4 regions of the Mesorhizobium sp. 2RAF45 genome follow, and region 2 is predicted to be linked to each of the others. Evidence: predicted binding sites of a transcription regulator. Region 2 holds the regulator's gene; each other region holds the start of a gene.
The links. The regulator PhoB, encoded in region 2, activates phosphate uptake and scavenging genes when phosphate is short. The targets are predictions, from matches to a motif close to TGTCATNNANCTGTCAT.
Positions count from the first base shown of each region.

Region 1: a site for PhoB is predicted at 4,182-4,198, ahead of AB4Z43_RS09675 (PhoX family protein). Genes of this name have one in related genera too.
Region 3: a site for PhoB is predicted at 5,940-5,956, ahead of AB4Z43_RS13090 (RNA degradosome polyphosphate kinase). Genes of this name have one in related genera too.
Region 4: a site for PhoB is predicted at 6,196-6,212, ahead of ppk2 (polyphosphate kinase 2). Genes of this name have one in related genera too.

Region 1 is NZ_JBFRGG010000003.1:53,182-60,617, reverse strand. Features, by position in the region: gene AB4Z43_RS09700 (phosphatase PAP2 family protein) at 1-573, opposite strand, end outside; gene AB4Z43_RS09695 (hypothetical protein) at 602-940, opposite strand; gene AB4Z43_RS09690 (sensor histidine kinase) at 1,112-2,503, shown strand; gene AB4Z43_RS09685 (response regulator) at 2,500-3,162, shown strand; gene AB4Z43_RS09680 (hypothetical protein) at 3,350-3,988, opposite strand; gene AB4Z43_RS09675 (PhoX family protein) at 4,264-6,267, shown strand; gene AB4Z43_RS09670 (hypothetical protein) at 6,527-6,751, shown strand; gene AB4Z43_RS09665 (flavin-containing monooxygenase) at 6,825-7,436, opposite strand, start outside.
Region 2 is NZ_JBFRGG010000012.1:113,204-120,639, forward strand. Features, by position in the region: gene pstB (phosphate ABC transporter ATP-binding protein PstB) at 1-311, shown strand, start outside; gene phoU (phosphate signaling complex protein PhoU) at 337-1,044, shown strand; gene phoB (phosphate regulon transcriptional regulator PhoB) at 1,064-1,753, shown strand; gene AB4Z43_RS25795 (ROK family protein) at 1,766-3,016, opposite strand; gene xylF (D-xylose ABC transporter substrate-binding protein) at 3,291-4,331, shown strand; gene AB4Z43_RS25805 (sugar ABC transporter permease) at 4,477-5,808, shown strand; gene AB4Z43_RS25810 (ATP-binding cassette domain-containing protein) at 5,822-6,646, shown strand; gene AB4Z43_RS25815 (CHASE domain-containing protein) at 6,797-7,436, shown strand, end outside.
Region 3 is NZ_JBFRGG010000004.1:22,543-29,978, forward strand. Features, by position in the region: gene AB4Z43_RS13050 (amino acid ABC transporter substrate-binding protein) at 1-251, shown strand, start outside; gene AB4Z43_RS13055 (amino acid ABC transporter permease) at 314-1,501, shown strand; gene AB4Z43_RS13060 (amino acid ABC transporter permease) at 1,506-2,663, shown strand; gene AB4Z43_RS13065 (amino acid ABC transporter ATP-binding protein) at 2,740-3,489, shown strand; gene AB4Z43_RS13070 (TIGR02117 family protein) at 3,584-4,249, shown strand; partial or broken gene AB4Z43_RS13075 (hypothetical protein) at 4,250-4,357, opposite strand; gene AB4Z43_RS13080 (FAD-dependent monooxygenase) at 4,373-5,611, opposite strand; gene AB4Z43_RS13085 (zinc-finger domain-containing protein) at 5,631-5,876, opposite strand; gene AB4Z43_RS13090 (RNA degradosome polyphosphate kinase) at 6,105-7,436, shown strand, end outside.
Region 4 is NZ_JBFRGG010000004.1:219,852-227,287, forward strand. Features, by position in the region: gene AB4Z43_RS13995 (LacI family DNA-binding transcriptional regulator) at 1-293, opposite strand, end outside; gene AB4Z43_RS14000 (hypothetical protein) at 651-800, shown strand; gene AB4Z43_RS14005 (DUF423 domain-containing protein) at 817-1,182, opposite strand; gene AB4Z43_RS14010 (multidrug efflux MFS transporter) at 1,207-2,460, opposite strand; gene AB4Z43_RS14015 (GntR family transcriptional regulator) at 2,578-3,243, shown strand; gene AB4Z43_RS14020 (DUF982 domain-containing protein) at 3,346-3,606, shown strand; gene AB4Z43_RS14025 (hypothetical protein) at 3,661-3,807, opposite strand; gene AB4Z43_RS14030 (glycosyl transferase family 90) at 4,006-4,977, shown strand; gene AB4Z43_RS14035 (aldo/keto reductase) at 4,994-6,037, opposite strand; gene ppk2 (polyphosphate kinase 2) at 6,319-7,239, shown strand.

The DNA of each region.
Region 1 (7,436 bases), on a different contig from region 2:
GCGGCTGACGCCGACCAGCACCGTCGTCAGCACGGCCAGCGACAAGACGTAGATCTTCGTCGCCCTGCCATGCAGGAAGCGCGCCGCGAGCGAACCAAGCGTGAGATAGGTCACCGCCGACAGCATGGCGTGGCCGCTTGGGAAGGAAAGCGACGTCTCGCTGACCAGATGCGAAACGAGCTCGGGCCGCGGCCGGTCGACGCCGACCTTCAGCAGGCTCGACAGCACCTGGCCGCCGGCCACGGCGACGAAGATGAGAAGTGCCGTCCCCGGCCGGCGGATCAACAGCAAATAGAGGATCGTTGCCGTCGTGATCAGCACCAGCACGCTGGCGCTGCCGAGGCTGGTGATGTCGCGCATCGCGCCTTCCAGCCACGATGGGCCGATCGGGATTGCCGGTTGGCCAACCTGGCGGAAGGCAAGCAGGATTTCGGTGTCGAAGGCGTGCGACGCGGTTGCCCGCGCCACCTCCATGAGCTCCACGAAGCCCCACAGGCCGCCGGCGATGACCAGGCCGGCCAGCAGCACCGGGAATTCGATGCGGTTGAGCAGGGTGCTTGCGGTGTCTTTCATCGGGCCGGTGTCGCAATCTTCATCTCGATCAACGCCCCTGCAGATAGGGCCCAAGCGTGATCAGCGCCACTGCGGCGATCGCCAGCACGATGCCGGTGGCCTGCAGCGCGTTGACGCGCTCGCCGAAGAACACCAGCGCCACGACGTTGACCGAGACAAGCTGGATGACCGCCGAGAGGCTGAACGACACCGACATGCCGAATTCGCGGATCAGCCGCAGCATGATCAGATTGCCCAGCGAATAGAGCGCGAGCGTCAACAGGATCTTGCCGAGGCTCGGCGCCAGTCCCCATTGCTTGGCGGCGGTCGCCGCCAAAAGGAAGATCACCGTCGAAAAGCCAAGCTGCAGCAGTCCCGAAAAACTCAACGTCCCATCCCCCTCGAAGCGGCTGCCGCCGCATGTGCCGCGGACCTTGTTTCCGAAGCGCCTCGAGACGTCAAGCGACCTCGTTCTAACGACAGGGTCTTGGCAACGGCAAGACTGAGGCTCAATGTGCGATGTCGCCCAGCTGTTCGATGGAAGGGCGGTCAGGGGATCATGATTCGCATTCTGCAGAATTTGGCGCGGCGCTGGAGCGAGCTTTCGCTTGCCCTGCAATTCCTCGTTGCCGGCGGCTTTGGCCTGCTGGCCGTCATGCTGGTGGTGGGTGCCTGGGTGACGTCGCAGATCCGGGACGGCGTCACCCGCAATTCGGCAGCCACGACGGCGCTCTATGTCGACAGCGTGATCGCGCCGCTGCTGCCGGACCTGCGCAAGAGCGAGGAGCTCAGCGAGTCCGTCAAGCAGGCGCTCGACGAGACGCTCGGCCAGGGCGCGCTCGGCAAGCGCCTGGTCTCGTTCAGGCTCTGGCGCCGGGACGGCACCGTGCTCTACGCGAAAGATGCAACTTTGATCGGCCGCCGCTTTGATCTGACCGACGATCTGCGGTCCGCCTTTCAGGGCAACGTCACCGCCCAATTCGATACGTTCGACGAAACCGAAAGCAAGGAGCAGGCCGCGGGCGTGCCATTGCTGGAGATCTACAATCCCGTGCGCGAACCCTGGTCGGGCGAGGTGGTGGCCGTCACCGAATTCTTCGAGGTCGCCACTGATTTCAAGGCCACGCTGGCCTCTGCCCTGCTGTCGAGCTGGCTGATCGTGGCCGGCACCACCCTGACGGCTTTTCTGCTCCTGTCGAGCATCGTGCTGCGCGCCAGCCGCACCATCGACGATCAGCGCGGGGCGCTGCGCCGCCAGGTGTCGGAGTTGCAAGGCCTGGTGACGCAAAACAGCGCCTTGCGGCAGCGTGTGCAGAGGGCGTCCCGCCGCGCCACCGCGCTCAACGAACGATATTTGCGCCGGATCGGTGCCGACCTGCATGACGGACCGGCGCAACTCGTGGCCCTGGCGGCGCTGCGCATGGACAGCCCGGTATTCTCCGGCGACGGCCATTGGGGCGAAAACCGCGCGACCGAGGTCGCGATGATCCGCAAGACGCTGGAGGATGCGATGCGCGAAATTCGCGGTATCTGCACCGGTCTCGTCTTGCCGCAGATCGAAACTGCCGCGGCAACGGACATATTGCGGATGGCGGTCGACGAACATCAGCACCGGACGGGAACGTCCGTGCTGCTCACGCTACCCAGGCATTTGCCTGAGCTCGGCACTTCCGAAAAGATCAGCATCTATCGTTTCGTGCAGGAAGGGCTGAACAATGCCTATCGCCACGGGCGGGCCAAGGATCAGACGGTGCGGGCCGGGATGAAGAATGGCAGGCTTTTTGTCGAAGTGTCGGACGGCGGGCCGGGTTTTGATCCGGCGCGGGTCGACGGGTTGGGGCTCGCCGGCCTCAGGGAGCGGGTCGAAAGCATTGGCGGCCAGTTCGAGACCTTGACCGGAGCGCAAGGCACGCGATTGGTGATCAGTCTTTCGATCGAGGAGCAAGCATGATTGGCGCTATCCGCATCGCTATTGTCGACGATCATCCGCTGTTTCGCGAAGGCGTGACGCGCAGCCTGTCGGAGATCGGAGGTTTCGAGATCGTCGGCGAAGGCGCGACAGCGCAGGATGCCGAACGCATCGCCTCGACGGTGCAGCCTGACATATTGCTGCTCGACATCTCCATGCCGGGCGGCGGCCTGTCCGCGGTTGTCAGCATCCTCGCCGACCATCCTGCCCAGAAGATCGTCATGCTCACGGTTTCGGAGACCAATGCCGATGTAACCACGGCGCTGAACGCAGGCGTGCAGGGCTATATCCTCAAGGGCGTCGGATCGCGCGCGCTCGCCGACATCCTGCGCAATGTGGCTGCCGGCGAGGGCTACCTTACGCCGACGCTGTCGGCACGGCTGCTTTCCGATCTCCAGTCCCCGCAACCTGCCAACGGCGTGGCGGACCGGTTGCGGCAACTGACTGAACGGCAGACGGAAATCCTGCGGCTGGTGGCGGAGGGGCTCAGCAACAAGGAGGTTGCCTTGCGCCTGGAGCTGCAGGAGAAGACGGTCAAGCACCACATGACCGGGGTGCTGTCCAAACTCAATGTGCGAAACCGCACGGAAGCGGCTCTCATGGTGCGCGAGTTCCGCGACCGGGACAGAAACCGCTCTTAGAGCAATTCCAGGAAAAGTGTGAAACGGGTTTCCCGGGCAAAGCGCATGGCGCTTTTCCCTTGGGAATCGCGGCAAAACAAACAGTCAGGCCATTGCGGACCCGCGCAAGGGCCGGACAAGGGAAGATCACCTCCGCCGGGGGCGGCGGAGGTGACGTGTGAAACCGGCCGTTGCCTGCTAGCCAGTTTCACAAGGCCTTTAGACGGCTGACATCGGCCGGCGTGGCCCGGCGGTCGATGATCGTGCGACCCAGCGCATCCTTCATTTTGAAACGGCCGTTTTCGATCTTTTCGGTGATGCCGTCGGGATGTGTGACCGTGATGTTGTTGCCGCTCACCGAGACCTTGTCACCGGTCGCGGCGTTGACATGGCTGACGCCTTTGTCGCTCTGTCCCTTGCCGGATGCCGAGTTGTCACCACTGCCATCCGTTCCGGAATTGCCGCCGTTTCCATTTCCGTTGCCGCTGTTACCGCCGCTGCTGTTGCCGCTGTTACCGCCGCTGCTGTTGCCGCCGTTACCGCCGCTGCTGTTACCGCCGTTACCGCCGCTGCTGTTACCGCCGTTACCGCCGCCGCTGTTGCCACCGTTACCGCCGCCGCTGTTGCCGCCATTACCGCCGTTGCCACCGCCGCCGCCGCCGTTGCCGCCATTGCCACCGCCACCGTTGCCGCCACCATTGCCGCCATTGGCGGCCTGTGCTGATGCGGCGTCGATTCCGGGGGCGGAGCCGTGCAGGGCAATTCGATAGGGAATGATGGTCAGCGCCAGAGCAGCCGCCGAAACGAGCGTCAGCCGGCGGCACCGGGCCGTGATCGATCCGTGCATCCTGATCTCCGTCGATTGAGCCGGCGCGCCCACCCCCAAGGTTGCAACCAGCAACATCGCCGAAAGATGTATTGGCCGGAAGCGACCTCCGACCGTTGCGTTTGTCCTCCAGGACTTTTGCAAGCGCAAGGTTGGACTAAAGTCCGATGTCACGGTGACAACCACCTCGCGTGGAGCGGCGGAGCAGGTATGATGTCACGAAAATGTGATCAGTTGGCTGTAGGGGTCGAAAGGCGACAAAAAAGATCCAGCCACTCCAAAGCCAGAGGCCCTTCGTGACCGAACATCGCTCTCCCGACGCCCGATTCCGCACCAGCCTGCTCGAGGAAAACGAAGGACCGGCCACCAACCCCACCGACAACCGCACCATGGGCGAGATCATCGCCGCGCGGTTCTCGCGCCGGGGATTCCTGAAGGGATCGCTCGCCGTCTCGGCGATCGCCGCGACCGTCGGCCCGCTGGCCATGATCGCCGCCGACGATGCCCGCGCCGCGGAAGGCTCCGCCTTCAAATTCGACGAGCTCGAGGCCGGGATAGACGACAAGCATCATGTCGCGCCGGGCTACGACGCCGACGTGCTGTTGCGCTGGGGCGATCCGTTGTTTGCCGATTCGCCGCAGTTCGACCCGACGAAACAGTCGGCCGAGGCGCAGGCCAGACAGTTTGGCTACAACAACGACTATGTCGGCTACATCGCGATCGACGGCTCGGCCGAGCACGGCCTGCTCGTCGTCAACCACGAATACACCAACCCGCATCTGATGTTTCCGGGCATCGTCTCGATCGTCGAGAAGGACGGGAAGAAGAAGGCCGAGGTCGCGCCGCTCTCGAAGGAGCAGGTCGATGTCGAGATGGCGGCGCATGGCGGCACCATCGTCGAAATCCGCAAGGTGTCAGGCAAATGGCAAGTGGTGCGGGACGGCAAGCTCAACCGCCGCATCACCGCCACCACCGAAATGGCGCTGTCGGGCCCGGTCGCCGGCCACGACCGCGTCAAGACCAATGCCGACCCGTCCGGCACGAAAGTGTTCGGCACTTTCAACAATTGCGCCGGCGGCGTCACCCCTTGGGGCACCTATGTGATGGCCGAGGAGAACATCCACGGCTATTTCTCCGGCGAATTGCCCGAGGGCCACAAGGAAGCCGCCAACTACAAGCGGCTCGGCATTCCGGAAGGTGCCTATGAATGGGGCGCGCATTACGACCGCTTCAACCTCGCCAAGGAGCCGCACGAACCCAATCGCTTCGGCTGGATCGTCGAGGTCGACGTCAACGATCCGAATTCGACGCCGAGGAAGCGCACCGCCATGGGCCGCTTCAAGCATGAGGGCGCCGAGTCCATTGTCGCCAAGGACGGTCGCGTCGTCTTCTATCTCGGCGACGACGAGCGCTTCGACTATGTCTACAAATTCGTCACCAAGGGCACGTTCACCGCCAACGACCATGCCGCCAACAAGGACCTGCTCGACGAGGGCACGCTGCATGTCGCCAAATTCGCCGAGGACGGCACGGTCGACTGGCTGCCGATCGTCTTCGGCCAGGGGCCGCTGACGGCGGAAAACGGCTTTGGCAGCCAGGCCGACGTGCTGATCGAGACGCGGCGCGCCGCCGATCTGCTTGGCGCCACCAAGATGGACCGGCCCGAGGACATCCAGCCCAATGGTGTCAACGGCAAGGTCTATGTCATGCTGACCAACAATTCGAAGCGCAAGGCCGACCAGGTCGATGCCGCCAATCCGCGCGCCGAGAATGCCTTCGGCCACATTATCGAGATCACCGAGACCGACGGTGATTTCACCGCCGCCAAGGGCAAATGGGAAGTGCTTTTGAAATGCGGCGATCCGTCGGTTGCCGATGTCGGCGCCACCTTCTCGACGGCGACGACGGCCCATGGCTGGTTCGGCATGCCCGACAATTGCGCGGTCGATTCGGCCGGGCGCCTGTGGGTCGCTACCGACGGCCAGGGCCCGAAGGCCACCGGCCGCACCGATGGCTTGTGGGCGGTCGACACCGAGGGGGCTGCGCGGGCAACTTCAAAACTGTTCTTCCGCGTGCCGATCGGCGCGGAAATGTGCGGCCCGCTGTTTGCGCCCGACGACCGGACCGCCTTCGTTGCCGTCCAGCATCCGGGCGATGGCGGCGAGGATTGGGAAGGCTTCGGCCGGCCGTCCTACTATGAGGATCCATCGACGCGCTGGCCGGACTTCAAGTCCGAAATGCCGGTGCGGCCGTCGGTCGTCGCCATCACCAGGCAAGGCGGCGGCAAGATCGCGGTGTGATAATCAGGCGGCTGGAGCACGCAGGGGATTTGACCGAGCGCTGCGTGCCGGACCGCCTCCCCAACGTCGATGGATGTTTCCGCCAATCGCCAAGGTTCAAGCCTCGGGAAAGATCGGCAATTTACTGGTGGCGCCCTAACGCGCGTCGAAACGGATTCGTGCGACGCGCGTTAGGTCTTTGTCTTGTGCATGTCGTACTCCCAAAACCGGAGCCGCTTTTGGGCGAGATGCATTGGGTCGTTTCCTGGAGCCCGCCACCATGTCGAAGTCAGTCTATGACCGGGGCCTGCTCAAGCCCGGCGACATCGCCAGGCTGCAGCGCGTCTTTGACGAAGTCTGCCTGCGGCGCACAGCTCAGCCCGATTCGCCGGAAGCACGCGAGATCGCGCTCACCCTGCTCGCGCTGCACAATGCCGGCATGGTCGACGAGGAGATGCTGATGCAAGCCGTCGGCTTCCGCCGGCTCGAGCCGAAATCGGCGTGAGGCGTCAGGTCGCTAGAGCTCTTTGTTTCGACGCAATTCCCAAGGGAAAGCGCTCACACTTCCCGGAATTGCGCTAGCGGCCCGCGCCGGCGATCCGCCTGGCGATCGCCTTGCCCAAAATGGCGGCATTGGCGAAGCAGCCACGAATGCTCGGCCGCATACCGGTGAACCACAGGCCGGGCAGTTTCGGGTCGGCTTCACCGCCGTTGAAGAGCGGGACACCCTTGCCGTCGAGCACGCCGAGATCGCCGACCATGCGCTCCAGCCCGGTGCGGTAGCCCGTGGCGGCAATGACGATATCGGGATCGATCAGGCGACCATTGGCCAGGATCACGCCATCGCGGGTGAATTCCCGTATCGCCGGCACCACGGTAATCTTGCCAGACTTTATGGCGTCGACGGCACCGTCATCCGCAGCAATCGCGGTGTAGTCCGAGGCCAGGCGGCTGGCGCCGCCCGACGGCGCGGGCGGCATGCCGAATTTGGTGAGATCGCCGAAAACCAGCCGCTGCGTCGCGGCCATCACCGCATCGGCAACGCGCAGCGGCAAGCGCGCCATGAGCGGCGAAAGCCGGTGCACGGCGATCTTGCCGATCCGCTTGGGCAGAAGCGCGGGGCCATTACGGGCCGACAGCCAGAGAGAAGCCGTATCCACGCCGGCCAGATGATTGAGGGCATCGAAGCC
Region 2 (7,436 bases):
CGGGCGGCCAGCAGCAGCGGCTGTGCATCGCCCGCACCGTGGCGGTGAAGCCGGAGGTGATCCTGCTCGACGAGCCGGCCTCGGCGCTTGACCCGCTGTCGACCGCCAAGATTGAGGAGCTGATCGACGAGCTGCAGGCCGACTACACGATCGTCATCGTCACCCACAACATGCAGCAGGCGGCGCGCGTCTCGAAGCAGACCGCCTTCATGTATCTGGGCGAACTGGTCGAGTTCGACCGCACCGAGAAGATCTTCACGTCGCCTCGCGAGAAGCGCACGCAAGACTACATCACCGGCCGCTTCGGCTGATCGCACGCATACGAGGACCAGGATCATGGCCGAACACACAGTCGCAGCCTTCGACGAGGATCTCGGACAGATCAGCAGGCTGATCAGCGACATGGGCGATCTCGCCGGCTCGATGGTCGGCGGCGCCACCAAGGCACTGCTGAACTCCGACAATGCTCTCGCTCAGCGCGTCGTCTCCGACGACGCCATCATGGATGCGCGCCAGCGCGAACTCGACGACCGCGCCATCACGCTGATCGCCAAGCGCCAGCCGATGGCCGACGACCTGCGCCATGTCGTCGGCTCGATCCGCATGGCCGGCGACCTCGAACGCATTGGCGACCTTGCCAAGAACATCGCCAAGCGCGTCGGCACTGTCGGCCTCAGCGCCACGCCGCGCGACCTGTCGCATTCCATCGACGCCATGGCGCAGCTGGTGTTGATCCAGGTGCAGGGTGTGATCGAGGAGTATGCGGCGCGCGATGCCGCGGCACTGGCGATGCTGCGCGCCGACGACGAGCGCATCGACGTCAAATACACCTCCGTCTTCCGCGAATTGCTGACCTATATGATGGAAGACCCGCGCAACATCACGGCTTGCACGCATCTGTTGTTTTGCGCCAAGAATCTCGAACGCATCGGCGACCATGTGACCAACATCGCCGAGAATGCGTACTATGTCCTGACCGGCACGCAACTGCCCGCCAACCGTCCAAAACAGGACGAGACGGCGATGTCGGCGCCGGCGGCCTGAGCGCAGGGGTAATCAATCGATGATCGCACCACGCATCATGGTGGTGGAGGACGAGGAGCCGCTCGGCGTGCTCCTCCGCTACAATCTGGAATCGGAGGGTTACCAGGTCGAGGTGGTGACCCGCGGCGACGAAGCCGAAATCCGCCTGCAGGAGAACGTGCCCGACCTCCTTGTGCTCGACTGGATGGTGCCGGCGGTGTCCGGCATCGAACTCTGCCGGCGCCTGCGAATGCGGCCCGAGACCGAGCGGCTGCCGATCATCATGCTGACCGCCCGGGGCGAGGAAAGCGACCGTGTACGTGGGCTCTCCACCGGCGCCGACGACTATCTGGTCAAGCCGTTCTCGACGCCGGAATTCATGGCCCGCGTCAAGGCGCTGCTGCGCCGCGCCAAGCCGGAAGTGCTGTCCAGCGTGCTCAAGGTCGGCGATATCGTGCTCGACCGTGAATCGCACCGGGTCTACCGCAAGAAGAGCGAGATCCGGCTCGGGCCGACCGAATTCCGCCTGCTCGAATTCATGATGCGGCACCCCGGGCGCGTGTTCTCGCGCAGCCAACTGCTCGACAATGTCTGGGGCGAGACGATCTACATCGACGAGCGCACCGTGGACGTGCATGTCGGCCGGTTGCGCAAGGCGGTCAACAATGGCCGCATGCCGGATGTCATCCGCACCATCCGTGGGGCGGGCTACGCGATCCGCGAGGATTGAGCACAACCTGACTCAGGCGACGTTTTTCTTCGCGGCAGGGCCTGCTTTCGTTTGCACGCCGGGCGCGAAAATCTCCTGGTCGACGAAGGTCAGCGCGCGCATGGCACAGCCTTCGCGGATCAGCGGCAGTTCGTTCGGCTCGGTGTCGAAGGAGATCGATTTCGAGTGCTGGCCGCCGGCGGTCTGGGCGATGGCCTCGCGCAATGCCGGCTCGATCAGGTCGAAGGCAGCGGCGCTGACGCCGACCATGGCGACGGGCGCGGGATCGATCAGCGCAAACAGGCTGCCGAGGCCGTAGCCGAGTGCCTCCCCGGCCCTGCGGTAGGCTTCGCGCTCGGGCCCGTCCCGTTCCCGTGCCGTCGCGGCCAGCGCCCGCATCTGCGCGTCGCTGACATCGGCCACCGGCTCGGTGTCCTCGCCGAGCTGCCTGGCGTTGCGCCAGATGGCGTAATTGCCGGCATAGGCCTCGACACAGCCGCGCCGCCCGCAGCGGCAGAGCGCGCCGCCCGGCCGGTGGATCATGTGGCCGAATTCGCCGCCTGAGGAATGGGTGCCAGTGAACAACTCGCCCTTCAGCACCAGCCCCATGCCGATGCCGTGCGAAAGCAGGATGGCGATGAAGTCGTCACGGTAGCGCTCGGGATCGCGCCAGCGCAGCGCCACCGCCATCATGTTGCAGTCGTTTTCCATGGTGGCGGGGATACCGAACTCGGCTTCGAGTATGTCTGCGAAGGCGATGTCGGTCTGCGGTGTGATCGGCGACCACAGCATCGCCCGGGCCTCGGTGTCGGTGATGCCCTGGATCGCCAGCGCGATGCGGGCGACGCTGCGTACGTCGATGTCGGGATCGTCGAGGCGCCGCCGCACTATGGCCACGCACTCGCCGATCAGCGCCTCGCGCGACATGGTCAGCGTGTCCAGCCGGCGCTGTTCCTCCGATATCACCTGGCCGGCATAGTCGATGACTGCGACCCATAGGAAATTCAGCGACAGCACCACGGTCATCACAGCCGCGGCCTCCGGATTGAGGCCGAGGCCGACCTGCGGCCTGCCGCGTTTCAGCGCGCCGGCCTCGCTCGGCTTGCCCTCGGCCAGGATGCCTTCACCGATCAGGTCGGAGGAAATCGCCGATATGGTCGAATGGCTGAGGCCGGTGGTCGCTGCGATCTCGGTGCGCGAGGGCCGGCCGGCCCGGCGCACGGCCGCGATCACCATCGCGCGGTTGCGCCGGCGCAGATCGTCGTGGCGGATTCCGACCGACATGTTTTTTCACATCCTCCCGGTCGCCGCGGTTCTTCCGGTCCTCCCTCGAACGCTGCCGGCGACACGGTCAAATACTGGCAGAAGCGGCCTGTGCTGTCATTTATTTATTGCGAAGCTCGAAAAAAATTCAGAGGGACATCAAAATCCATCAGAATCGTTGTTGACAGCGTTCCGGTGTTGGATCAGTGTTTTTTCGAGGCTCGAAAAAATAGGGCCTTTGTGCCGGCCTTAGGGCCAGTTTGGTCGCGCCATACGCGGCGCAGGGAGGAATATCATGAAGAGATTCACAGCCGCCATCCTGGCGGGTGTCGCCATGTCGCTGACGCTTGCGTCGGTCGCGCAGGCGAAGGACAAGGTCATCGGCGTTTCGTGGTCCAACTTCCAGGAAGAGCGCTGGAAGACCGACGAGGCCGCCATGAAGAAGGCGATCGAGGCCGCCGGCGACAAGTACATTTCCGCCGATGCGCAGTCCAATCCTGGCAAGCAGCTTACCGATGTCGAGAGCCTGATCTCGCAGGGCGCCAATTCGCTGATCATCCTGGCCCAGGATGCCTCGGCCATCGGCCCGGCCGTGCAGAAGGCGCTGGACGAAGGCATTCCGGTCGTCGGCTATGACCGCCTGATCGAGAACAAGGACGTCTTCTACCTGACCTTCGACAACAAGGAAGTCGGCCGCTTGCAGGCCAGCGCGGTGTTCAAGGCCAAGCCGGAAGGCAACTATGTCTTCATCAAGGGCTCGGGCGCCGATCCGAACGCCGACTTCCTGTTCGCGGGCTCGATGGAAGTGCTCAAGGCTGCCATCGACAGCGGCAAGATCAAGAATGTCGGCGAGGCCTATACAGATGGCTGGCTGCCCGCCAACGCCCAGAAGAACATGGAGCAGTTCCTGACCGCCAACGACAACAAGGTCGACGCGGTCGTCGCGGCCAATGACGGCACCGCCGGCGGCGTCGTCGCGGCGCTGACGGCGCAGGGTCTTGCCGGCACCGTGCCGGTTTCGGGTCAGGACGGCGACCATGCCGCGCTGAACCGCATCGCGCTTGGCACCCAGACCGTGTCGGTGTGGAAGGACGCGCGCGAACTCGGCAAGAACGCCGCCGAGATCGCCTCGCAGCTGGCCGACGGCAAGAAGATGACCGACATCGCCGGTGTGAAGGACTTCACGACGCCCGGCAGCAACACCGTCAAGTCGCTGTTCCTGACCCCGGTGGCCATCACCAAGGACAATCTCAACGTCGTCATCGACGCCGGCTGGATCAAGAAGGACGAAGTCTGCGCGGGTGTCGCCGCCGGCAGCGTCGCCGCCTGCAACTAAAACGGCGCAATACCGTTCGATATCGACGCCGCGGCCCAAAAGCCGCGGCGTTTCTCAAGGGGCTTCCCGCTTCAAATGACCGCGGAAAGCAAATAGCATCCATGTTCGGTACCCGCGCCAGACGGTAAACCGGTGGGAGGATAGCATGACCGACACGACCTCTACTCAACCGGTCGGCAGCACTACAGCGGACAAGGCGCGTGCATCCGAACTCAGCGCCGTCGGACGGTTCCTCAAGGCTACCGAGCTCGATACGCGCATGCTCGGCATGGTCGGTGCACTGCTGGTCATCTGGGTCGGCATCCATATCCTGTCGGGCGGGCTTTTCCTGACACCGCGCAATCTGTGGAACCTGTCGGTGCAGACCTCGTCGGTCGCGATCATGGCGACCGGCATGGTGCTGGTCATCGTCATGCGCAACATCGACCTCTCGGTTGGATCCGTCGAAGGCGTGATCGGCATGATCATGGGCGTGGCGCAGGCTGACTTCCTCATCCGCGTCGTCGGTTTCCAGCTTGGAAACCCCTGGCTCTGGATCATCGCGCTGGCGGCTGGCGTGGCGCTTGGTCTCCTGATCGGCGCGTTCCAGGGCTTCATCATCGCCTATATGGAGGTTCCGGCCTTCATCGTGACGCTGGGCGGCCTGCTGGTCTGGCGCGGCATGGCATGGCTGATCACCAGCGGGCGCACGGTCGCGCCGCTCGACACGACTTTCCAGCTGATGGGCGGCGGACCACGCGGCTCGATCGGCGCCACCGCCAGCTGGATCGTCGGTGTCGTCGCCTGCGTGGCGGTCGCCTTCATGCTGCTCAATGGCAGGTCGCAGCGCAAGCGGTTCCACTTTCCGCTGCGCCCTGTCTGGGCCGAGACCTTGCTTGGCGTGGTTGCCTGCGCCGCTATCCTTGGCGCCGTCTGGATCGCCAATTCCTATCCATGGCCGATCGGCATCGTGCGCCAGTATGCCCAGCAGAACGGCATTACCGTTCCCGAAGGCGGGCTGTACATCGCGCATGGCATTGCCATACCGGTGCTGATGGCGGTGGCCGTCGGCATCATCATGACCTTCATCACCAAGCGCACGCGTTTCGGCCGCTACGTCTTCGCTATTGGCGGCAATCCGGAGGCGGCCGAACTAGCCGGCATCAACACCCGCTGGGTGACCATGAAGGTGTTCATGATCATGGGCGTGCTGGCGGCGGTCAGCGCGGCGATCTCGTCGGCCCGGCTCAACGCGTCGACCAATGCGCTGGGCACGCTGGACGAGCTTCTGGTCATCGCCGCCGCCGTAATCGGCGGCACGTCGCTCGCCGGCGGTTCCGGCACCGTGATGGGCGCCATGCTGGGCGCGCTTCTGATGCAGTCATTGCAGTCGGGCATGGTGCTGCTCGGCATCGACTCGCCGCTGCAGAGCATTGTCGTCGGCGCCGTGCTGGTCATCGCGGTGTGGCTCGACACCGTCTATCGCAAGCGGGTTTAGGGGAGAAACGATCATGGCCGACAAAATCGCTCCCGCAACTGCCCCCACAACTGCGGCCCCTGGCACGCCGCTGATCGACATGCGCAACATCTCGATCGCCTTTGGCGGCATCCGCGCCGTCGACGATGCCTCGATCGATCTTTTCCCCGGCGAGGTCGTGGCGCTGCTCGGCCATAACGGCGCCGGCAAATCGACGCTGATCAAGATCCTGTCAGGCGCCTACAAGCGCGATGCCGGCCAGATATTCGTCAATGGCGAGGAGGCTTCGATCTCCAACCCGCGCGACGCCAAGAAATACGGCATCGAGACCATCTACCAGACGCTCGCCTTGGCCGACAACGTCGACGCCGCCGCCAATCTGTTCCTCGGCCGCGAGCTGATGACCGGCTGGGGCACGCTCGACGACGTTGCCATGGAGGCCGAGGCCCGCAAGGTGATGGGCCGGCTCAATCCGCGCTTCCAGCGCTTCAAGGAGCCGGTGATCAAGCTGTCGGGCGGCCAGCGCCAGTCGGTGGCGATCGCGCGCGCGATCCTGTTCAACGCCCGCATCCTGATCATGGACGAGCCGACGGCAGCCCTTGGTCCGCAGGAGACGGCGCAGGTCGGCGAACTGGTCAAACAGCTAAAATCCGATGGTATCGGCATCTTCCTGATCAGCCATGACATCCACGACGTCTTCGAGCTGGCCGACCGGGTCTGCGTGATGAAGAACGGCCAGGTCGTCGGCACCGCGCGCACCACCGATGTTACCCAGGACGAAGTGCTCGGCATGATCATCCTGGGCAAATGTCCTCCGGGCGCCATCCCGGGGCCGGGCGCGCTGAAGATCGCCGCCTGAGGCCTGCCGACCGCCCGAAATGCGCTGATCGGCATGGCCGGTTGCCGCTCACGTGATATGCCAGTGATCGCGATGGCTTGGCCTTGCCATTGTGTTGGCCTGACGACTTGCCCATAAAGGTCCGGTATTGCTCATGGACCGCATCATCCGTTGAAGAAACTTTTTCCAATCGTTGCGTTCATCGCCGTAGCGCTGATCAGCATGACCATGGCGGGGTTCGCCTATTTCGCGACGCAGGAAGCCTCCCGCATCAAGTTCGAAGCGGCGGCCGACGACGCGCTCAACCGGATCGAGAGCCGTATCGATCTGCATTTGTCGCTGCTGCGGTCGACACAGGCCCTGTTCGACGCCCGCAATGGAGATATCTCCCACAGCGAGTTCAAGGCGTTTTTCAACGCGCTGGACATCGACAACAATTTCGCCGGCCTGCGGGGCATCGGATTCCTCAGGCTCGTCAAGACGGGGGATGAGGCGGCGGCCGAACGAGACATCCTGCACGATTTCGGCGCCAGCCATCCGATCTATCCGGAGACGACGCAGCCCTGGCGCACGCCCATCATGCTCTTCGAGCCGCTGGATCCGTCCAACCAGACGGGCATCGGCTACGACATGTTCAGCGAACGAGTGCGGCGCGCGGCGATCGAGCAGGCGATGGCCGACGACAAGCAGCACGCGAGCGGACTGGTGCAACTGGGCCAGGGCACAGGCGCGACACAGACCTTCCCCGGCTTCCTGGTTTTCGTGCGGCTCAACGTCGAAACCGCGCCGGAGGTCATCAACGCATCGCGAT
Region 3 (7,436 bases), on a different contig from region 2:
CCAATGTCGATGAAATGAAGAACTCGGCCAGCCCGGAGATCAAGCGCGTTCTCGGCCAGGAAGCCGACACCAAGATCGGCACCGATCTCGGCGTCTCCAATGACTGGGTCGTCAATATCGTCAAGGCCGTCGGCAATTACGGCGAAATGTTCGATCGCAATGTCGGCTCGGGCAGCCCGCTCAAGATCGCGCGCGGCATCAATGCGCTGTGGACCAAGGGCGGCCTGCAATACGCTCCGCCGATCCGCTGACCGAAATGTGATCCGGAAGGCAGATATCTGCCTTCCGGTTTCTCTTTTCAGGGGACGGGCACATGGCATCGCAGGAAGTTCTTCGCGAGGAGTCCAGCAGGGCTTCCTTCATCAATGACCCGAAGATACGCAGTCTCTTCTTCCAGACGCTGGTCGTCATCGTCCTGTTCGGCTCCGTCTGGTGGATCGTGCAGAACGTCATCGACAATCTGCAGCGCCTGCACATCGCTTCCGGCTTCGGTTTTCTGAGGGGCAGAGCCGGGTTCGACATTTCGGATACGCCGATCGCCTATACGTCGGACTCGACTTATGGCCGCGCCATCGTCGTCGGCCTGATCAACACCATCATCGTCGCCGTGGCCGGCATCATCACCGCCACAATCATCGGCTTCGTCATCGGCATCGGCCGCCTGTCGCAGAACTGGCTGATCCAGAAGATCTGCACGGTCTATGTCGAGATCTTCCGCAACATCCCGCCGCTGCTGGTCATCTTCTTCTGGTATTCCGGCGTGCTTGCCGTGCTGCCGGCGCCGCGTGACAGCTATCATCTGCCCTTCGGCTCCTTCCTCAACCAGCGCGGCTTCTACTTTCCCCGCGCAGTCTGGGGCGAGGGCTCCTGGCTGATCTTCGTCGCCCTCCTTGTCGGCATCGCCATGGCCTGGTTCGTCGCCCGCACGGCGCGTCAGCGGCAGATGGCGACCGGCCAGCAATTTCCGGTGTTCTGGACCTCGGTGGCACTGATCGTCGGCCTGCCGGTGCTCGCCTATGTGCTGAGCGGCTTTCCGCTCAGCTTTGATCTTCCCAAACAATCGACCTTCAATCTGACCGGCGGCTTTCAGGTGAAGCCGGAGTTCCTGTCGCTCTATCTGGCGCTGTCCTGCTACACGGCCGCCTTCATCGCCGAAATCGTGCGCGCCGGCATCAGGGGCGTCAGCAAGGGCCAGACCGAGGCGGCCGCGGCACTTGGGCTGCGGTCCGGGTCGATCTTGCGGCTGGTTGTGGTGCCGCAGGCCATGCGTATCGTCATCCCGCCGCTGACCAGCCAGTATCTCAACCTGACCAAGAACTCCTCGCTGGCGATCGCCATCGGCTATCCCGACCTGACGGCGACCGCCGGCACGGTGTTGAACCAGACCGGACAGGCGGTCGAAGGCGTGCTGATCATGATGATCGCCTATCTCATACTCAGCCTGGTGACCTCCGCAGTCATGAACGTGGTCAACGCCAGAATGGCGCTGGTGGAGAGGTAGAGCCATGCAGGAACACGATATGTCCTGGGTGCGCACCGAAATGGCCTTGGCGCAGCCTGCACCGGCCAGCGTCAGCGGCCCCGGCGCCTGGGTGCGCAGGAACCTGATCGGTTCGGTTGGCGACACCATCCTCACGATCCTCGGCATCGTCATCGTCGCCTGGGTTCTGCCGCAAATCATCAACTGGGCGTTCATCAACGCCGTGTGGACAGGGCCGGACCGCACCGTCTGCGCGACCGTCGCGCAAGGCGGCATTCAGCCGGATGGCTGGAGCGGCGCCTGCTGGGCCTTCGTCAATGCCAAGTTCGGCCAGTTCATGTTCGGAACCTATCCGGTCGAGGAGCGCTGGCGGCCGATCCTGGTCGCCATCCTGTTCACCGCGCTGCTGGTGCCGATGCTGATCCCGCGTGTGCCGCGCAAGGGATTGAACGCCATCCTGCTGTTCCTGGTACTGCCGATCGTCTCGTTCTTCCTGCTGGTCGGCGGCGTATTCGGCCTGCCGCATGTCGAAACCTCGCGCTGGGGCGGGCTGCTGATCACACTGAGCCTTTCCTTCGTCGGCATCGCGGTGTCGCTGCCGCTGGGAACCGTGCTGGCGCTCGGCCGGCGCTCCAAGATGCCCATCGTCAAGATGTTGTGCGTGGTCTTCATCGAAGCCGTGCGCGGCATCCCGCTGATTACCGTTCTGTTCTTCGTCAGCGTCATGCTGCCGCTGTTCCTGCCGGCCGGCGTCACCTTCGACAAATATTTGCGGGCGCTGATTGGCGTGTCGCTGTTTGCCGCCGCCTACATGGCCGAAGTGGTGCGCGGCGGGCTGCAGGCTATTCCGAAAGGCCAGTATGAGGGGGCCGATTCGCTCGGCCTCGGTTACTGGCAGAAGATGGGACTGATCGTGCTGCCGCAGGCGCTGAAGCTTGTCATTCCCGGCATCGTCAACACCTTCATCGGCATGTTCAAGGACACCAGCCTGGTCCTCATCATCTCGATGTTCGACCTGCTCGGTATCGTGAAGCAGAATTTTTCCGACGCCAACTGGGCAACGGCTCAGACCGCCAAATCCGGTCTCGTCTTCGCCGCCTTTGTCTTTTGGCTGTTCTGCTTCGGCATGTCGCGCTATTCAATGTACACCGAACGCCGGCTCGACACCGGCCACAAACGCTAACAAAAGAATAAGGGGACCCGTCATGGCCACCGAAAACGCCGTCAGCGCGGAAGAGATCAAGGTCAACGCCGCCAAGATGCACATCTCGACCACCGATGTCGCCATCGACATCATCGCCATGCACAAATGGTATGGCGAGTTCCATGTGCTGAAGGACATCAACCTCAAAGTGATGCGCGGCGAACGCATCGTCATCTGCGGCCCGTCGGGCTCCGGCAAATCGACGATGATCCGCTGCATCAACCGGCTGGAAGAGCATCAGAAGGGCAAGATCATCGTCGATGGCAAGGAGTTGACCAACGATCTGAAAAAGATCGACGAGGTGCGCCGCGAGGTCGGCATGGTGTTCCAGCACTTCAACCTGTTCCCGCATCTGACCATCCTAGAGAACTGCACGCTTGCGCCGATCTGGGTGCGCAAGACACCGAAGAAACAGGCCGAGGAAATCGCCATGCATTTCCTCAAGCGCGTGAAAATCCCCGAGCAGGCCAACAAATATCCCGGCCAGCTATCTGGCGGCCAGCAGCAGCGCGTGGCCATCGCGCGTTCGCTGTGCATGAACCCTCGCATCATGCTGTTCGATGAGCCGACCTCGGCGCTCGACCCGGAAATGATCAAGGAAGTGCTGGAGACCATGGTTGGTCTGGCCGAGGAAGGCATGACCATGCTGTGCGTCACCCACGAAATGGGCTTTGCGCGAAAAGTCGCCAACCGGGTGATCTTCATGGATCAGGGCCAGATCGTCGAGCAGAACACGCCGGCCGAGTTCTTCGACCACCCACGCCACGAGCGCACGAAATTGTTCCTCAGCCAGATCCTGCACTGAGCGGGTCCAAACCGAGCGCAAGAGCCCGGCCGCAACGCGGCCGGGCTCTTTGCTTGTGGATCGGGTGATGCGATTGGCGGCGGGGGCGTCATCGATGAGAAAAGTCCTGCGTTTCCTCTCCATGGTGCTGGCCGCGATCGTGCTTGCGGCGACCCTCGGCACGCTGGTGCCGCGCCCGCTCTGGCCGGCGGCGTCGGCGGGCGAGGGCACGCGGCATATACTGGTGCTGGAGAACCCGATCCATACCGATATCGCCATTCCAGTGGACGACGCCGTACGCAAGCGCTTCCACTTCCTGGTGGACGCCGGGCTGCCGTCAGATGCGCCCGAGGTGCGCTACATCGTCTTCGGCTGGGGCGGCCGCGCCTTCTATCTGGAAACACCGACGTGGTCCGAGCTCAAGGCCGTTCCGGTGATGAAGGCGCTGACCCTCGACGCCTCGGTCATGCATGTCGATGTCGCCGGCGCTATCGTCGAACCGCATCCCGATGTCGCCGGCTTCGACATTGGTGATGATCAGTTCACGGCCTTGCTTGATTTTATCGCAGCCAGTTTTCAGCAGGGGCCTGGCGGCCCGATCGTCATCGAGAATGCGGCCTACTCCAGCTTCGACCGCTTCTACGAGGCGAACGGTCATTTCAACGCACTGGTCGGCTGCAACACTTGGACCGCCGCCGCGTTGCGCACCGCCGGCCTGCGGACCGGCTGGTGGAACCCGTTGCCGGTGTCGCTGGGATGGTCGTTGCGGCTGTATAATTAGCTAATCGGCTTTACGGTCCTGCTTCATCACATATTCGCGCAATGCCTTATTGATCGCGCTTTGATAACCGCGACCATCGGGCGCGCGCCCCTTGAACCATGCGACTAGATCAGAGTCGACGTCCTACCGCCTGACGACCCTCTGCTCCTCCCAGCCATAAAGCCAGTCGAGGTCGGCGGCGAGCTTCTCCGCCGGCCATGCCGCCAGCACCACATTGCGGGCCAGTGCCACCGGACCTCGGGCGTGCCAGGCAAGCCGGTTGAGCGCACCGCGCTTGAGGACCCTCTCCACGCGCGGCCGCCGCAGATTTTCCCAGATGGTGAGGCTCTGTCGCGGATCGGCGGGAAAGTCGGTGACCAGAGTGGCGAGCGTCGCTGCATCCTCGATCGCCATTGCCGCGCCCTGTGCAGCGAACGGCGTCATCGCATGCGCGGCATCGCCGATCAGCGCGATGCCGGCTGGCATTGTCCAGGGCTGCTTCTGCTCCACGGTATGCAGCGGCCAGGTCAGCCACGGGCCGGCCTGCTCCACCAGCTTCACGAGTCCTGGCGCGGTGCCGCGCATGGCGGCGGCGAGGATGCCGGGATCGGCACGGCCGGACCACCCCTCGGCGATGCGCTCGCCTTTGGTGAACGCGACGAGATTGAAGGCGTCGCCCTTGCTGACGGGATAGGCGACCATATGGAAACCCGGATGCAGGAAAGTCGTGACGCAATCGGCCGCGCCGATCGCGGCAAAGGCTTGCCCGGCGCCGCTGTCGGCCGCGACGGTGGTGCGCCAGGCCAGCTCTCCCGAAAAACGGCTTCTTGGCGATGCCATCCTTTTTGCATCGACAAGCCCGCGTACCGACGACCAGACGCCATCGGCGCCGACCAGCAAGGAGCCCTGTTCCTCTGCCGTCTTGCCGCCGATCTCGACGGTCGCCGTCACACCACGGCTGCCAGTCGCAATTTTTTCGACGCGCGCCCCGAGCGTGAGATGGATATCAGGCATCTCTGCCGCACACGCCATCAGCGCACTCTGCAGATCTGCCCGGTGCGCGACGAGATAGGGAGCGCCCCAGCGGCTTTCACCCGATTGTCCTAACGGCACACGCGCCAATTGGCGTAACGTCCTGGCATCCTTGAGCATCACGGCCTCCGGCCGCACCGCCGCCGGCAGCAGCCGGTCGAGCACGCCGAGGTCACGCAGGATGCGTGTCGCGTTGGGAGAAAGCTGGAGGCCGGCGCCTACGGCTTCCAGGCGCGGCGCTTGCTCGAACACCTGCACGGGATAGCCGCGTCTGGCAAAAGCAAGTGCCGCGGTCAGCCCGGCGACGCCCGCTCCGGCGATGACGATTTGCCGGGAGCGCTGGTCGTCCATCAGGTCCGTCGGGAAAGAATCAAGCGGCCTGGTCGATGTAGAGGCAGCCTGCCGGCAGCGTTTCCGTTGCCTTCAGCTTCGGCGAGTAGCGATAGAGCGTCGAGCAATAGGGGCAGACTTTTTCATTGTCGTCGCCCATGTCGAGAAACACATGCGGGTGGTCGAAAGGCGGATTGGCGCCCGTGCACATGAATTCCTTGACCCCGATGTCGATCGCCGGATGGCCGGCATCGTTCTGGAAATGGGGAATGGAACCGCCTGCCATCGTCGTCTCCTTAACGCAGTCTCGCATGCATCTGGATCATAACAGGTCTCTTTGCAAGATCGATGAAATGAAACTGTCGCAAAAGCCTGTCAGAGGATAAGTTGAGCCGGTTAAGCGTGTGACCGCGGATGCCAAGCGATTCCGCGACTGATAACGCTTTACGAAGGCATGTTAGAGCGTTCATCGCCATCTGGCGGCGCTCCAAGGGAACGGTTGTGGGCAGGGACAATGAACGAACTGAAGCCGGTGCAGAGCGAATTCGTCAATGTCGAGGTGGCCAGTTCAGAGGGCGGCAACCCGGATCGCTTCGTCAACCGTGAGTTTTCCTGGCTGCAATTCAATCGTCGCGTTCTCGAGGAATCGCTGAACACCCACCATCCGCTGCTGGAGCGCGTTCGCTTCCTGTCGATCTCGGCGGCCAATCTCGACGAATTCTTCATGGTGCGCGTTGCCGGCCTCGCCGGCCAGGTGCGCGAAGGAATCACGCTGAAAAGCCCCGACGGCCGCACCCCCGAACAGCAGCTCGAACAGCTGCTGCGCGAGGTCGAGCGGCTGCAGGAAGATCAGCAGAAGAGCCTTTCGGCTCTGACGGTGCTGCTCAACAAGGAAGGCATCGAGAGCATTACGCGCGATGCGCTGACCAAGGACGAGAAGGTCTGGCTGGAAGAGCATTTCCAGGACCAGGTGTTTCCGGTGCTGACCCCGCTGTCGATCGACCCGGCGCATCCGTTCCCGTTCATTCCCAACCTCGGCTTCTCGATGGCGCTGCAGCTGCGCCACCGCAAGAATGGCGAGGAGATGAGCGCGCTTCTGCGCCTGCCGGTGGCGCTGAAGCGCTTCATCCGGCTTCCCGATCGCAAGCACCATGTTCGCTTCATCCCGCTGGAGGAGGCGGTCGGTCTCTATATCGGTAAGCTGTTCCCCGGCTACGAGGTCAAGGGCTCCGGCACATTCCGTATCATCCGCGACAGCGATATTGAGGTCGAGGAAGAGTCGGAAGATCTGGTGCGCCTGTTCGAGACGGCGCTTAAGCGGCGGCGCCGTGGCTCGGTGATCCGCATCGAGTTCGACAGGCTGATGCCTGGGGAATTGCGCGATTTCGTGGCCGGCGAGCTCGGCGTCTCGTCGAGCCGCATCAGCGTCTTGACCGGTCCGCTGGCGCTCAGCCAGATCTCCGAGATCGTCGCTGTTCCCCGCGACGACCTGAAATTCACGCCCTACAATCCCCGCTTTCCCGAACGCATCCGCGAGCATGGCGGTGACTGTTTTGCCGCCATCCGCGAGAAGGACATCATCGTCCACCACCCCTACGAATCCTTCGACGTCGTCGTGCAGTTCCTGCGCCAGGCCATGGCCGATCCCGAAGTGGTGGCGATCAAGCAGACCCTTTACCGAACCTCCAACGACAGCCCGATCGTGCGCGCGCTGGTCGACGCGGCCGAAGCCGGCAAGTCGGTGACCGCGTTGGTCGAGCTAAAGGCGCGCTTCGACGAGGAAGCCAACATCCGCTGGGCGCGCGACCTCGAGCGCGCAGGCGTGCAGGTCGTGTTCGGATTCCTC
Region 4 (7,436 bases), on a different contig from region 2:
GAGATGCCCGCCATCATGACGCGTGCGAAGGGATCGTCGAAGAAGTAGGAGAGGGGTTCGGCCGTGGCGACGCCAATGGCGTTGACCTTGCCCGCGCGCAACAGGCGGCCCTTGGGGTCCGGTCCGCCATAGCCCATCGCCTCGGCCGCCGCCTTGACCCGTTCGCGGACTTCCTCGCGCACGATCTCGGGGCGGCTGAAGACATTGGATGCGGTGCCGTGCGAAACACCGGCGGCCTTGGCGATGTCGGCCAGCCGGACGGGTCTTCGATTGCCTACGGTGAGTGACGCCATTGTGCGTGCCTCCTGACATGCATTTAGCACGTTCCCGATCTGCATCTAGCACTTTCGTTGGATCGATTCAAATTTTGCTTGACCGAAGATGCATGAAGACCTATGTTTGAATCGATCCAAGTCGCAGATTTTGCTGCTGAATGTCAAGGGGAGGTGCGCCATGCATCCCGTCAATTATCTGTTCGAGGACATCTATCGCAACCACTGGAGCATCGGGCCGGGCGCCAACGGCTCCAGGCTCCGGGGCAGGGCCGGACCATGGATTCGCGACCTTCGCTTCCTTGTAGAGCGCAGGCGAAAATGATCGGCGTTTTTTTGCTCACCGATTGGATCGATTCAATTCCGTGGAGAAAGACCATGCACCCCATCAAACATCTGTTCGAGGACATCTATCGCAACTACTGGGGCATCACGCCGGCCGCGGAGCGGCCGAAGATGCGGCGTCTGACGAAGCCGGCCGCGCGCAATCGCGATCTTTGGCTTCGTACCGAACGTCTCAGGGATTGATGCCTGCGTAGTTGGCCTAGGAACGCGGGCGTACGAGGGCGGAAATCGCTATCCCCAGCCAGCCGGCGATGAGCAGTGTGCCTCCGATCGGCGCCGACATCGGAAACAGTCTCGATCCGAGGAAATCGCGGGCGAGGAGATCGCCCGCGAAAAGCAGGAGCCCGACAAGCAGGACGAGGCTCGCGATGCGCAGGCAGCGATTCGCGCCCATGAGGCCGACGGCGACGAAGACCGGCGCGTGCATCAAGAGGAACGACGCGGCCGTGCCGGTGAAGGCGCCGCCGCGGTGCGCGGCCGCCGCCGACAGCGCCACGCCCGCCGCGCCGACGAGACCGCCGGCAAGCACAAGGAGACGGCTGGCGGTTGGTTCGGCGGAATTCATGTTGGCCAGCTCCCTCTAACGCTCTCAGGACTCACTTGCTTCCAGCGCCATACGCCGTGTGCGCCGCGACTGGACAATCCAGTTGTAGACGGCGCCGCCGGCCATCAGCGCCGATGTCCCGAGGAACACCGCCCGCATGCCGAAATGACCGCCGACGAAGCCGCCGGTCAATGGTCCCGCAACCTGCCCGACATACTGCGCCGAGATCGCCAGGCCAAGCACATTGCCGCCGACGCCGTCTGGGATGTTGTGTCGGATGACGCTGGTGATGCAAGGCAGCAAGCCGCCGAGCGCCAGACCCATCAGGAAGCGCAACCCGATCAGTTGCCAGCCATCGGTGACGAAGGCTTGCGGAATGAGCAGCAGGGCTGAGACGGCCAGCGCTCCGACGACGACGTTCCAGTGGCCGACGCGGTCAGCGAGCTTGCCGAGCCAGGACGCCGACAGGATGGTGCCCAGCGCCGCCGCCGACATCACCACGCCGGCGACCATCGTCACCCGGCTCGGATCCTCGATGAGCTGCTGCACATAGACGGTGATGATCGGCTCGATCGACATGTTGGCGAAGGCCAGCAGCATGCCGGTTATCAGCATGGCCACGACCGGGCGCTTGTCCGGAATCCGTGACCAGCCGCTTTTCGACCTGGCTGCCGATCCCGCCTTTACCGGCTTCAGGCGCGGTGTCTCCTTGATGAGGAAGGTCGTCGCCAGGAAGGCAAGGAAGATGACGCCTCCGGACAGAAGGAAGGTGGCGCGAATGCCGATCACTGGCGGCAGCGTACCGCCAAGCAGGGGGCCGACGAGCGAGCCCGCCGTTATTCCTGCCGACAGCACGCCCAGCGCCCAGCCGGAACGGTCCTTGGGCGTCTGCATGGCCACCAGTATGGTCGACCCCGAGGAATAGCCGCCGGCAAAGCCGATCAGCAGGCGCAGCAGCACCAATTGCCAGACCGTCTCGACCATGCCAGTCAGCGACATGCAGATCGCCATGCCGAAGCTGGCGCGCACCAGCATCACCTTGCGGCCATAGCGATCGCCCAGCCGCCCCCACAATGGCGCGACCAAGGCCGCGGCGAAGAAGGTGGCGCCATAGGCGACGCCGGACCATTGCACGATGGCGGCATGACCCTGCGCGCCGAGCTGTTCCACATAAAGCGGCAGGAAGGGCAACAGCAGGGTCATGGCGATGAGCGTGCTGAACGAGCCAGCGAAACAGACGGCGAGATTGCGCCGCCAGTGGATGTTGTAACCGCTCTGTTGCGTGTCTTCCTGTGTCATGTCCTGCCTGCTCGATATCAGCGCTTGTTGCGGATACCATTTTGGGATACCAAACTGGTATCCGTCATGAACTCCAACCCAGCTGCTGTCAATGCGGCTTCGGAACAAGGAAGCGCTATGTCGCAGATGCAGAATGTCGAACGGCAGTTGCGCGAGATGATCCTGGGGCTCGAGATCGGTCCAGGCGAGAAATTGACCGAGCGTTGGATCGAAGGCCGCTTCGGCGCCTCGCGCACGCCGGTCAGGGCAGCACTTCTGCGGCTGGAGACCGAGGGGCTGGTGGGCAGGGATGGCCGCGGCTGGACGGTATCGCCCATCAACCTTGCCGAGCTCGAGCAGATCGCGGTCTATCGCGAAGCAGTCGAGGTCGCGGCTGTGCGGCTGACATGCATGCATGCCGAAAGCAGCGCCATCGACGTCATCGAGGCGATGCTCGATTCCTGCGACGACAATACGCCGCGCGAGGAGTGGCATCGTGTCGGCATGGATTTTCACATCGAGCTGGCGCGCCTGTCGGGCAACGAATTTCTGTTCAGGGCCGTGCGCGATGCCATGACGCGCCTGTCGCGCGCTCGCTGGCTGGAAGTGCGTGACGAAGCGGCCCTTGGTCGCGCCTGGGCCGAACACCGAGCCATTCTGGCCGCGGCACGCCTTGGCGATGCCGATCAGGCAGCCCGCCTGCTTTCTGCCCACATCGTCGGCAGCCGCGACCGGCTTGTGACGTCGCTCGCCAACGACCGACGCGGCCTTCGCGCCAGGGGATTTGCCGTCGTGGCTGCTTAGCACCGCTATAGGGCAGGGCGCTCGCCGGTAAAAACAGGCGACGCCTCACGCCAAGCCCACTTTCGGCCTCGCTTCACGGACGCCGATGGCGTAAGAGCGGCGATGGAAAACAACCGATTTGAAACACCCGTGACCGTCAAGTCCGTCACGGCGGGAAGCACTCAGCTCTTGCGAACGGCCCGCGAGGCATCCGAATACCTCCTCAACAGCTGGCCCGGCAAGCGCAGTCCCAAGCATCGCGCGGCGCTGCAGGCCTGCCACGATGCGCTGGCCGGCGACAAGCCGGCCATGAACGCGCGGCGTGCCTTTATCGCCGCGGCGCGCGAAGTGGACGTTTTTGTCAGCGACAAGGCTCCTGCCTGACGCAGAGCCATTGGCTGGATTGAGGCAAGGCCCGCATATGCGGGCCTTTTGCCGTCATTCCGCCGTTTCGTTTTCGATCTCTGCCTCGGGCTTGGAACGTTCGCGCGCGGCAACCTTGGCCGCCAGCTTTTCGGCCTTCTTCGCCGCCTTCTGCCGGTCGCGTTCCTTGCGTTCCTGATCGTAGTTTGGTGCTCGCGCCATATCGGCTCCTTTTGACCTGCCTTGCGGCTCTGATCCTGCCTAGGAGCATTAGCCGTCAAACACAACAGCTGAAACGACAGTGCGCGTGCACGGCCCCGGAGATCCGTGGGGGCTTGCCAGATCGGCGCCATAATGATGTAGGAAACGCGGGGCGCCAGCGTATTTGAGAGCTGCCCGTTTGTTTTGACCAAGTGAATCATGGCCACAATTGCGCGGACGTCGGCACGGGTTTTCTACTATGCGCGAAACGTCGTGCGCGATGTCATTCCACAAGCCCTGTTCCGCCGCAGGCTGGCTGCTCGCCTCGAACAGGCCATGCTTTCCGACGAGGCGGCGCGGCGGCGGCTGAATGACTACAACAAGCTGCAGGATGGTTTCGCGCCAAGCGCCAATGCGGTGCGCATCAGCAAACTGCCCTTCACGCCTACCATGTACTATTACGACCTGAAGGAATTCGCCCGCTATTTCGATCCCGGATTGCTCATCGACGTCGAATTCGGCGACGTCAGGGACGTACCGAAGGTGCCGACGATCGTCAAGGATCGGCCGATCCGTGATGACGACCAGAACGCGGTCATCATGAAGCTCGACAAGTTCCGCCACTTCCAGATGCCGGCTGACGCCATCTCGTTCGCCGACAAGTTGCCTATGGTGGTCTGGCGTGGTGATCTCAACAATCCGATCAGGACACGGTTTCTGCAAGCGGTGCGCGACCTGCCATTCTGCGATGCCGGCTCGCACAAGCCGAACGCACCGGCCGAATACGCCAAGCCCTTTCTCAGCATCAGCCAGCACCAGCGCTACCGCTACATCGTCTCGCTGGAGGGCAATGACGTGGCGACCAACCTCAAATGGATCTTGAACTCGAAGTCGCTTTGCCTGATGCCGCCACCGACATACGAGACATGGTTTGCGGAGCGGCAGCTCGAGGCCAATGTCCACTATGTGCCGCTCGATCCGGATTTTGCCGATCTCAGCGAAAAGGTGCGCTATTTCGAACGGCATCCGGCGCAGGCCGAGCGCATCATCGCCGCAGCCAACGCCTATTGCCGGAAATTCTCCAATGAGCGGGACGAGCAGGCGATCTCCCTGCTCGTGCTCTACAAATATTTCGTGCTCAGCGGCCAGATCGAACCCGATCCCGAACTGTGGCGCTTCATCCAGGGCTAGCGCCTCCGCCTGGTGGTCAGATCACGCTACGGTCGAGAACCATGTCGGCGGGGCCGAAGCGATCCTTTGCCGTCAGTTGCTGGTGCCAATAGGGGTAGAGCACGGGCGGCCGGCTGACCGCGTCGAGGCGCTGGCGTTCCTCAGGGCTGAGCGCCAGGCTTGCGGCAGCGAGATTGTCCTTGAGCTGGGCATCGTTGCGGGCGCCGATCACCAGCGAGGAGACGGCGGGGCGGCCGAGCAGCCAGGCCAGCGCCACCTGAGCGGCCGATACGCCGCGAGCCTTGCCGATCTCGACCAGCACATCGACGATCCGCCAGAGCCGGTCCTCGTCGCGGATCGGCGGCTCGGACCAGCCAGCGAGTTGCCGTGCGGTCGGGCTGTCGCGGTGGTATTTGCCGGACAGCAGGCCGCCGGCGAGCGGGCTCCAGACCAGCGCGCCCAGTCCCTGGTCGACCGAGATCGGCAGCAGTTCATATTCCGCCTCTCGCGCCTCCAGCGTGTAGTGGATTTGCTGGGTGACGAAGCGCTGCTGGTGGCGGCTGTCGCTGATCGAGAGCGCCTTCGTCACCTGCCAGCCGGACCAGTTGGAGCAGCCTATATAGCGCACCTTGCCCTGGTTGACCAAAGTGTCGAGCGCCGCGACCGTTTCCTCGACCGGGGTAAGCCCGTCCCACTGGTGGACGAAATGGATGTCGATGACGTCGGTCCTCAGCCGCTTCAGGCTCTTCTCGCATTCGCGGATCAGATGGTGGCGCGACAGGCCTTCGTCGTTCGGTCCGCTGCCGATCCGCATGCGCGCCTTGGAGGCGATGAGCACGTCGTTCCTGCGCTTGCCGCCGAGCGCTTCGCCGATGATCTCCTCCGACAGGCCGTTCGAATAGACATTGGCGGTGTCGATGAGGTTGATGCCGGCGTCGATGCACATGTCGATCATGCGCCTGGCTTCGGCAAGATCGCTGTTGCCGACCGCGGCGAAAGGCCCGGTGCCGCCGAAGGTCATGGTGCCCAAAGTCAGTGTCGAAACCTTAAGGCCCGAACGGCCAAGGGTGCGGTATTCCATGTCAGTCCTCGCGATTGTGTTGAATGGCGGCGGGGCCAAGGGGGAGCCCGGAATGCGACCGTGGATTTGTAGGACAATTCGGGCGGCTTGTCGCCATGCCATGGCGATGGATCGATTGGACATGGTAGACACCCCGGCTGTCGCTATCGCGCCCGGGCTGCAATAAAACCGTCACTGCCGGTCTATATTGAAGTCGGCTCAGGTGTTCCCTTTCCAGGTCGCCAGCCAGCAATTTGGGCGCCGTACGGGAACCGACAGGGCTTGCAAGCGGAGCAGTGCAAATGACTGAGCTAAGACAGAATTCTCCCGCCAAGGACTGGCTCGAAGCCGAGCTCGCCGACACGCTCGACGAAGACTATGAGCTCGAAATGTCGGAGCCGGCGCTGTCGATGGAGATCGCCAAGATCTACAAGAACGCGCATCCGCCTTCGATCGACCGCATGCAATATTTTCGCGACCTGATCACGCTGCAGTCCGAATTGATCAAGCTGCAGTCCTGGGTCGCCTACCACAAGAAGAAGCTGGTGGTGATTTTCGAGGGCCGTGACTCCGCCGGCAAGGGCGGCGTCATCAAGCGCATAACCCAGCGGCTCAACCCGCGCATCTGCCGTGTCGTGGCGCTGCCGGCGCCGACCGAACGCGAGAAGTCGCAATGGTACTTCCAGCGCTATGTTCCGCATCTGCCGGCGGGCGGCGAGATCGTGCTGTTCGACCGCTCCTGGTACAACCGCTCCGGTGTCGAGCGAGTGATGGGCTTTGCCGATGCCGGCCAGGTTGAGGAATTTTTCCGCGACGTCCCCGAATTCGAGCGGATGCTGGTGCGCTCGGGCATCACCGTGGTCAAATACTGGTTCTCGATCACCGACGAGGAGCAGCAGATGCGCTTCCTGATGCGCATCCATGACCCGATGAAGCAGTGGAAACTGTCGCCGATGGATCTGCAATCGCGCGTGCGCTGGGAGCAGTACACCAAGGCCAAGGAAGAGACCTTCGCCCGCACCAATATTCCCGAGGCGCCCTGGTTCATCGTCGAGGGCAATGACAAGAAGCGGGCGCGGCTGAACTGCATCGATCATCTGCTCAAGCAGATGCCGTATGAAGAGGTCCCGCACGAGGAGATCACGCTGCCGGAACGCGTCTTCAATCCCGAATACGAGCGCCAGACGCTGCCGCGTGAGCTTTACGTGCCGGAGAAGTATTGAGCGCCTTTTCATTCTCCCCGTGTCACGGGAAGGTGAGGAGTGGTCTGCGCAGCAGACGAAAAGCCAACTGTTTGGCTTTTCGAACAACGAACGCCGAAGGGCGGCGCTGGCGTTGATGAATTTATTGCCATCGGACGCTCTAACCTCCAAACGTCGGCGCCGCCACTCATTGCCCTGCCGGGCATTTCTCCCCGTGG